Regions from separate parts of the Streptomyces sp. NPDC026538 genome, predicted to be linked through region 2. Evidence: riboswitches for the same ligand, from Rfam matches in the RefSeq annotation. Region 2 holds a riboswitch; the other holds the start of a gene.
The links. A riboswitch is a leader RNA that binds a small molecule or an ion and turns the genes downstream of it on or off. The one in region 2 is predicted to bind cyclic di-AMP.
Positions count from the first base shown of each region.

Region 1: linked by a shared signal. The riboswitch ahead of ACZ4N4_RS12580 (M23 family metallopeptidase) and the one ahead of ACZ4N4_RS13185 (M23 family metallopeptidase) in region 2 are both predicted to bind cyclic di-AMP.

Region 1 covers NZ_JBVHQG010000002.1:1,263,789-1,268,112, reverse strand. The annotation lists gene ACZ4N4_RS12590 (M16 family metallopeptidase) at 1-622, shown strand, start outside; gene ACZ4N4_RS12585 (M16 family metallopeptidase) at 619-2,007, shown strand; cyclic di-AMP (ydaO/yuaA leader) riboswitch at 2,254-2,417, shown strand; gene ACZ4N4_RS12580 (M23 family metallopeptidase) at 2,430-3,185, shown strand; gene ACZ4N4_RS12575 (GntR family transcriptional regulator) at 3,396-4,091, shown strand.
Region 2 covers NZ_JBVHQG010000003.1:21,467-25,790, reverse strand. The annotation lists gene ACZ4N4_RS13200 (dihydrofolate reductase family protein) at 1-836, shown strand, start outside; tRNA gene ACZ4N4_RS13195 (tRNA-Met) at 894-967, shown strand; gene ACZ4N4_RS13190 (PP2C family protein-serine/threonine phosphatase) at 1,160-2,269, shown strand; cyclic di-AMP (ydaO/yuaA leader) riboswitch at 2,540-2,697, shown strand; gene ACZ4N4_RS13185 (M23 family metallopeptidase) at 2,707-3,744, shown strand; gene ACZ4N4_RS13180 (aldo/keto reductase) at 3,900-4,324, shown strand, end outside.

The DNA of each region.
Region 1 (4,324 bases), on a different contig from region 2:
CGCGTTGATGGCCGCCTACCGGCTCCCGGAGGACGGCTCGCGCGCGTCCGACGCGGCCGACCTGGCCCTCACCGTCCTCGGCGGCGGCGAGTCCTCCCGCCTCTACAACCGCCTCGTACGACGCGACCGTACGGCCGTCGCCGCCGGCTTCGGCCTGCTGCGCCTGTCCGGTGCGCCCTCCCTGGGCTGGCTGGACGTGAAGACCTCCGGCGACGTCGAGGTGCCGGTCATCGAGACCGCCATCGACGAGGAGCTCGCCCGGTTCGCCGAGGAGGGCCCCACGCCCGAGGAGATGGAGCGCGCCCAGGCCCAGTTGGAGCGCGAGTGGCTGGACCGGCTGGGGACCGTCGCGGGCCGCGCGGACGAACTGTGCCGGTTCGCCGTCCTGTTCGGTGACCCGCAGCTCGCCCTGACCGCCGTCCAGCGCGTCCTCGCGGTGACCCCGCAGGAGGTCCAGGAGGTCGCCAAGGCCCGGCTGCGGCCGGACAACCGCGCGGTGCTCGTCTACGAGCCCAAGTCCCCGGAGACGGTCGAGGACGCCGACGTACCCGAGGACCCCGAGGCCGAGGCCACGGTCGAGGCCGCCACCGCCGAGCACGACGACGAGGAGACGGCCAAGTGACCGAGCTCGCCACCATGGACTTCCACCCGCAGCCCCAGCCGGGCGACGCCCGGCCCTGGGCCTTCCCGGCCCCCCAGCGCGGCACCCTGGACAACGGTCTCACCGTGCTGCGCTGCCACCGGCCCGGCCAGCAGGTCGTCGCCGTCGAGGTGCTCCTGGACGCGCCTCTGGACGCCGAGCCGGCCGGCCTGGACGGCGTCGCCACGATCATGGCGCGCGCCTTCTCCGAGGGCACCGACAAGCACTCCGCCGAGGAGTACGCCGCCGAGCTGGAGCGGGCCGGCGCCACCCTGGACGCCCACGCCGACCACCCCGGTGTCCGGCTCAGCCTGGAGGTTCCGGCCTCCCGCCTGGCCAAGGGACTCGGGCTGCTCTCCGACGCGCTCAGGGCGCCCGCCTTCGCCGACAGCGAGGTCGAGCGGCTGGTCCGCAACCGCCTCGACGAGATCCCGCACGAGCTGGCCAACCCCAGCCGCCGGGCCGCCAAGCAGCTCTACAAGGAGCTCTTCCCGTCGACCGCGCGGATGTCCCGACCGCGCCAGGGCACCGAGGACACCGTCGAGAAGATCGACGCGGCCGCCGTACGCGCGTTCTACGACCGGCATGTCCGCCCCGCCACCGCCACCGCGGTCGTCGTCGGCGACCTCACCGGCATCGACCTGGACGAACTGCTCGGCGAGACCCTGGGCGCCTGGCGCGGCTCCACCGCCCAGCCCCGGCCGGTGCCCCCGGTCTCCGCCGACGACACCGGCCGTGTCGTCATCGTGGACCGCCCCGGAGCCGTCCAGACGCAGCTGCTCATCGGCCGCATCGGCGCCGACCGGCACGACCGCGTCTGGCCCGCCCAGGTGCTCGGCACCTACTGCCTGGGCGGCACCCTCACCTCCCGCCTGGACCGCGTCCTGCGGGAGGAGAAGGGCTACACCTACGGCGTCCGCGCCTTCGGGCAGGTCCTGCGGTCCGCCCCCGACGGCAGCGGCGCCGCGATGCTCGCCATCAGCGGCTCGGTGGACACCCCGAACACCGGCCCGGCGCTCCAGGACCTGTGGACGGTGCTGCGCACCCTCGCCTCCGGCGGCCTCACGGACGCCGAGCGCGACGTCGCCGTGCAGAACCTGGTGGGCGTGGCGCCGCTCAAGTACGAGACGGCGGCGGCCGTCGCCGGCACCCTGGCCGACCAGGTCGAGCAGCATCTGCCCGACGACTTCCAGGCCACGCTCTACCGGCAACTGGCCGCCACGGGCACCGTGGAGGCCACCGCTGCCGTCGTGAACGCCTTCCCGGTCGACCACCTGGTGACCGTCCTCGTCGGCGACGCGGCGCAGATCAAGGAGCCGGTCGAGGCCCTCGGCATCGGCGAAGTGACGGTCGTCGCCGCCGAGTAGGCGGAGGGGGCCGGCCGGAGCAAGCGGCGCAGCAGGGAGCGCGGCCGGACGAGCGGCACGCGCGCGTGCAGCGGCCCTGGTGACCGTCACGTCACCAGGGCCGCCGAATGTCCGAATTGGGGCGGAGGTTGCCTGTCTGCCCTGTGGGATGCGCGACAAAAACCATGATCCGTTTGAGCAGGGCGAGGGCGTCCTCGTAGGTTCTTCCGGACTGTCCGTCAGGCAGTGCGCCGCGCCCGCGGCACCGGACAGTCATCGCCGAGTCCCCGTACGGCGCGAGCTAGGGGAGCCGGGGACCCATGCAGTCCCTGGGGTGAATCGGGCGCCCGCGCGAGCCGCGAGGGGGCCCGTAGGAGACCTTCCTGCTCCGAACCCGTCAGCTAACCCGGTAGGCGAGAGGGAAGGAAAGGACCAGCCTCTACATGGCGTTCATGTGCGCCTCCGGGAAGCATCGTCGCCCCGGCCGGGTGAAGCGCACCACCGCGCAGGCCGTCGGCATCGCGGCCCTCACCACCACGGGTGTCATCGGCACCGTCTCGGCCGCCCCGGCGCTCGCCGCGGAGAACTCCGTCGAGCAGACCGGCCTCACTCCAGTGATCACGGTCAGCGACTCGGTCGCCGACCAGATCGACGCCCAGGCCGCCGCGCAGACGGCCGCCGCCGAGCGCAAGGCGGCCGAGGAGGCCGCGCGCAAGAAGGCCGCGGAGAAGGCCAAGAAGGAGCGCGAGGCCGAGGCGCGCGCCGCGCGGGCAGCCGAACGCAAGCGCCTCAACGCCTTCGTCGCGCCGATCTCCGACTCGTACGTCTCCACCGGGTACAAGACCGGCGGCTCCCTGTGGTCCTCCGGCGCCCACACCGGCATCGACTTCCACGCCGCCACCGGCACGGTGGTGCACGCGGCCGGCACCGGCACGGTGGTCTCCACCGGCTGGGGCGGGTCCTACGGCAACCAGATCGTCATCAAGATGGCCGACGGCATGTACACCCAGTACGGTCACCTGTCGTCGATCGGCGTCTCGGTGGGCCAGAAGGTCACCCCGGGCCAGCAGATCGGCCTCTCCGGCGCGACCGGCAACGTGACCGGCCCCCACCTCCACTTCGAGGCCCGCACGACCCCTGAGTACGGCTCGGACGTCGACCCGGTCGCCTATCTCCGCAAGCACGGCGTGAACGTCTGACCCGAGCACGCCGACGAACATGTGACGTCAACGGCGAGAGCCCCGAAGCCCCGGCCCCCGAGCCGGGGCTTTCGTCGTTTTCGTGACCCCGGTGTCCAAAAAATATGCATGGATTCAGGGCCCCCGTCGGAAATTCCCGCTCATTGCAATAGAGTCACGGAACGGACGCCACTCGGCGGCGTTTCACGGGGATTAAGGCGGAGGTCGGACATGCGTATTCCGGCGCACTCGGTATGCACAGCCATCCGCGACGACATCGTCGCGGGTGTCTACGAGCGCGGCAGCCGGCTCACCGAGGAACTCCTGGCCCGTCGCTACGGCGTCTCGCGCGTCCCCGTCCGCGAGGCCCTGCGCACCCTGGAGGCCGAGGGCTTCGTGGTGACGCGCCGGCACGCGGGCGCGTGCGTCGCGGAACCGACCGAGCAGGAGGCCGCCGACCTGCTGGAGATGCGTCTGCTCCTGGAGCCGCTCGGCGCCTCCCGGGCCGCCCAGCGCCGTACCGAGGCCCACCTCAAGGTGCTGCGCGGACTGGTCAGGCTGGGCCAGGAACGGGCCCGTCGGGGCGGCAGCGAGGACCTGCGCTCCCTGGGCGGCTGGTTCCACGAGACACTCGCCCAGGCCACCGGCAGCCACGCCCTGACCTCGACACTCACCCAGCTGCGGCACAAGATCGCCTGGATGTACGCCGTCGACGCCCCCGCCAACCCCGTGGAGTCCTGGGCCGAGCACGGCGCCATCGTGGACGCGGTGACGCGCGGCGACAGCGAGCGCGCGCGGGCGATCACCGCGCTGCACACCGAGCGGTCCGCGGTCTCGCACCGGCTGCGCTTTTCCGGCGGCACGGACCGGGCCAACGGTGTGAGGACTTCGCAACATCCCGTAAACATGTCGGGCCTGCGGCATTAACACGGGCACCGTATACAAAGAGGAGTTATTCGGTGGAGCAGTATTTCCGTTGCCCTCTCGCGGGCTCCGCCGTCCTTATTTCGTGCGCGCCCGGAATTTCCGACGGTGCGCCTTCGGTGTGCCCTGTGCGGAATTAACTATGCCCGGTGCAAAGTCCGGCTCCCGATAAAGGGTGGCCGTTCATGAAGACCGGCTCCGGGGGACACCACGGCGGGATCTCCGGGTGACGGCAC
Region 2 (4,324 bases):
GGCACACCGGCGGCGCGAAGGTCGTGTACACGACGGACATGGGTGCGGCGCGGGTCCGCGGCCTCGGTATCGCCGCGGACGTCGTCTCCCTCGGCGCCGACCTCGACTGGCCCGCGCTGCTGAGGGACCTGCGCGAGGCCCGGTCGGTCGGGCGTCTGATGGTCGAGGGCGGCGGCACCGTCCACACCCAGCTCCTCCAGCAGGGCCTGGCCGACGAACTCCAGCTGGTCCTGGCCCCGCTCTTCGTCGGCGATCCGAAGGCGCCGCGGCTGTTCGGCCCGGGCGGGTACCAGGAGGGGCGGCTGCGGCTCCTGGAGAGCCGCCGTATCGAGGACGTCGTCCTGATGCGGTACGAGCCCACCGCCCCCGGCACGGGCGGGTCGGCGTCCGCTGCGGACCGGCACTGGCTGCGACTCGCCTGCGAGCTGGCGGCCGACTGCCCGCCCTCCCGGACCGCCTTCAGCGTCGGCGCGGTGGTGGTCGCGGCCGACGGCACGGAACTGGCCCGCGGCCACTCCCGGGAGGCCGGTGACCCGGTCGTCCACGCGGAGGAGGCGGCCCTGGCCAAGATCTCCCCGGCCGACCCCCGGCTGGCCACGGCCACGGTCTACACCAGCCTCGAACCCTGCACCCACCGCGCCTCCCGGCCGCACCCCTGCGCCGAGCTGATCCTGCGGGCCGGGGTGCGGCGGGTGGTGACGGCGTGGCGCGAGCCGGACACCTTCGTCGAGGCGGCCGACGGGACGGGGATGCTGCGGGAGGCGGGGGTGGCGGTGCTGGTGCTGGGCGCGTACGAGGGGCTGGCGAAAGCACCGAACGCGCACCTGCTGGGTTGACCTCTCCGTAACCCGTGTGACTCGAGCTCTTCCGATGGCGTATGCTGGTTTCACCGACGCGGGGTGGAGCAGCTCGGTAGCTCGCTGGGCTCATAACCCAGAGGTCGCAGGTTCAAATCCTGTCCCCGCTACTGAAGACCAGGGCCGGAATCCAAGAACAAGGATTCCGGCCCTGAGTCGTATACCGGCACGTGTTCCTCCGTGTCTCCCTCTGCGTGTTCCTCATCACACCCGTCCGTACTCATCCGCCCGGTCCACACCACTCGCCGCTGCTCGCTCGCAGCCGCAAATCTGGACGGACATATATTGGACACCTGGGACATATGGGGAGTCGTGCCGTGGGCTCTGGACAGGCGCAGGAGGACGGGGCCGCAGCCGTCCGCACCCTGGCCCGCTTCCTGCCCGTCCTGCTGATCGCGGCCGGCGTCTGCTACGACCTCCTCACCCCGCGGGCCTTCACACCGGTCCCCTTCTTCACGGCCGCCCCGCTGATCGCCGCGCCCCTCTCCTCCCTCCGCGCCACCGTCCTGACCGGCCTCGCGTCCTTCCTCGCCGCCTATGCCGTGCACGCCCGCCACACCTTGAACCCCGACGTCGGCATGGCCACCGAAGTCCTCACCGTGGTCACCGTCGCCGCCCTCGCCGCCGGCATCAACCGGGTGGTCCGCCTCGGCGACCAGCGCCTCGCCTCCGCCCGCGAGATCGCGGAGACCGCCCAGCGGGCGGTGCTGCCCGAGCCCGCCCAGTGGATCGGCGGCTTCGAGATCGCCGCCCGCTACGAGGCGGCCCAGGAGGGCGCCTTCATCGGGGGCGACCTGTACGCCGTCCAGGACACCCCGTACGGCGTGCGGCTGGTCGTCGGCGACGTCCGCGGCAAGGGCATGGGCGCGGTCGCCGCCGTAGCCGTGGTGATCGGCGCGTTCCGGGAGGCCGCCGAGCAGGAGGCGACGCTGGAGGCGGTGGCGGGGCGGCTGGAGCGGGCGCTGGACCGCGAGGGTGTCCGGCGTGGCGGCGTCGACGCGTTCGAGGGGTTCACCACCGCCGTGCTCGCCGAACTCCGGCACGGCGAGGGCACGGTCCGGGTCGTCAACCGCGGCCATCCGCCGCCCCTGCTGCTGTACGGCGACGGCAGGGTGAGCCCGGTACGGGTGCCCGAGGCCGCGCTGCCGCTGGGGATGGGCGAGTTGGGGGCCTGGCCGGACCGGGCCGCCGAGCACGCGTTCCCGAGCGGGGCCACGCTGCTGCTGTTCACTGACGGCCTCTCCGAGGCGCGGGACGCGCACGGCCGGTTCTACGACCCCGAGCGGCGGCTGACCGGCCGGGTCGGCACCGCCCCCGGCCCGCTGCTGGCCCGGCTCGCGGCCGAGGTGCGCCGGCACACCGGCGGCGGCATGACGGACGACATGGCGCTGCTCGCGGTACGGCGGCCCTGAGCGCGGTGGCCGGGCCCCGTACTGGGGATCGTCACCCTCGGTGCACGGGCGACCGCCCTCCGCGTAACGGCTGAGTCACCATCAAAACGCGTGTGACTCCTGAGCCGAACAGTGCGCATGGTCAACTCGACCGTTTTCGGCCGTTCGTGGCAGGTAAGTCCATGCTTTGAAAGCTTAATGATCAAGGCGAACAGCTTGGAATCTGACAGCCGGGTCTATTAACGTTCGATAACGCAGCGCGGTCGTCCCAGCCGTCACCCGCGACGGCTCCGTGCGCACGCGCCGAATCCCGCAAGGGAACCGGGGAACCACCACCTTGGGGTGAATCGCACGGCTGCCGCCGGCAGAGATCGGCCGGTATACGCGCGTAGGAGACCTTCCTGCTCCGAACCCGTCAGCTAACCCGGTAGGCGGCGGAAGGAAAGGAGTGCGCCCGCGTGGCGTCCAACCGGCCTGCCCCGACAGCCCCGTTCGTGCCCAGCCAGCGTCAACCCGAGACCTACGGCTATGGCGGCTACCGCACCGACGAGGGCCCCTGGGAGGAGTGGAACCCCACCGAGGAGTCCCTCGCCCCGGTACGCGGCCGGCACCGGGTCGCCAAGCAGCGCGGCGGCGGCCTCGCCCGCAGCTCCACGGTCCTCGGCGTCGGCGTCATCGCCGCCGTCGGCGCGGGCGGCATGGCCAGCGCCAACACCGGCAAGCCGCCGGTCTCCATCTCGCTGCCCGACCTGCCGTCCTCCGTCGACTCCCTGCTCGGCGAGGGCGGTGGCCACCACGCCACCCAGACCGCCCTCAGCAGTGTCACCACGACGGCCGCCACCGACGCCGACGACTCCTCCCCCGACGCCGGTGAGGCGCTGCGCAGCCGGATCATCGCCCAGGCCGAGCAGCAGCAGACCCAGCTCGACGTCAAGGCCACCGCCAAGGCCGTGGCCGCCGCCGACAAGGCGGTCTCCGACGCGGAGGCCAAGGCGGAGAAGGCCGCGGCCGCCAAGGCCGCCGACGCCAAGGAGCAGGCGCAGGCCGCCGAGAAGGCGCAGGCCGAGCAGAAGCGGCTCGCCGCGCTGGCCAAGCAGTACACGCTGCCGGTCGTCTCCTACACGATCACCGGCACCTTCGGGCAGGCCGGCTCCATGTGGGCCTCCGGCTACCACACCGGCCTCGACTTCGCCGCCCCCACCGGCACGCTGATCAAGGCCGTGCACAGCGGCACCGTCACGGAGGCCGGCTGGGCCGGATCGTACGGCTACCGCACGATCATCACCCTGGACGACGGCACCGAGCTGTGGTTCTGCCACCAGTCCTCGATCGGCGTCAAGGTCGGCCAGAAGGTCGCCACCGGCGATGTCATCGGCCGCGTCGGCGCCACCGGCAACGTCACCGGCCCGCACCTCCACCTGGAGGTCCACCCCGGCGGTCAGGCCACCGGCATCGACCCGATGACCTGGCTGCGCGGCAAGGGCCTCAACCCCTGACGGACCCTACGGATCCCCGGCGGCCCTGACGACAACCCCCCGACGTCAGGGCTGCCGGTCTGGTGTGCCCGGGGGCCGGCCAGGGTCTTCCGCTTTTACGAGAACTTCGCGTTTCGGCGGCATCGGTCCGCAGGCGGCCGATGTTGAACTGAGGCATGACCCCTTCTCCCGCTTCTTCCGCTTCCCGTTCCCTCCGCAAGCTCGGCGCCTCCGATCTGGAGGTCTTCCCGCTCTGCCTCGGCGGCAACGTCTTCGGCTGGACCGCCGACGAGGCCACCTCCTTCGCCGTCCTCGACGCGTACACGGCAGCGGGCGGCAACTTCGTGGACACCGCCGACTCGTACTCGGCCTGGATCGAGGGCCACAAGGGCGGCGAGTCCGAGACCGTCATCGGCGAGTGGGTCAAGGCACGCGGCAACCGCGACGACGTGGTGATCGCGACGAAGGTCAGCCAGCACCCCAATTACCCGGGTCTGTCGGGCGCCAACATCAAGGCCGCCGCCGACGCGTCCCTGCGCCGCCTGGGCACCGACTACATCGACCTGTACTACACGCACTTCGACAAGCCCGAGATCCCGGT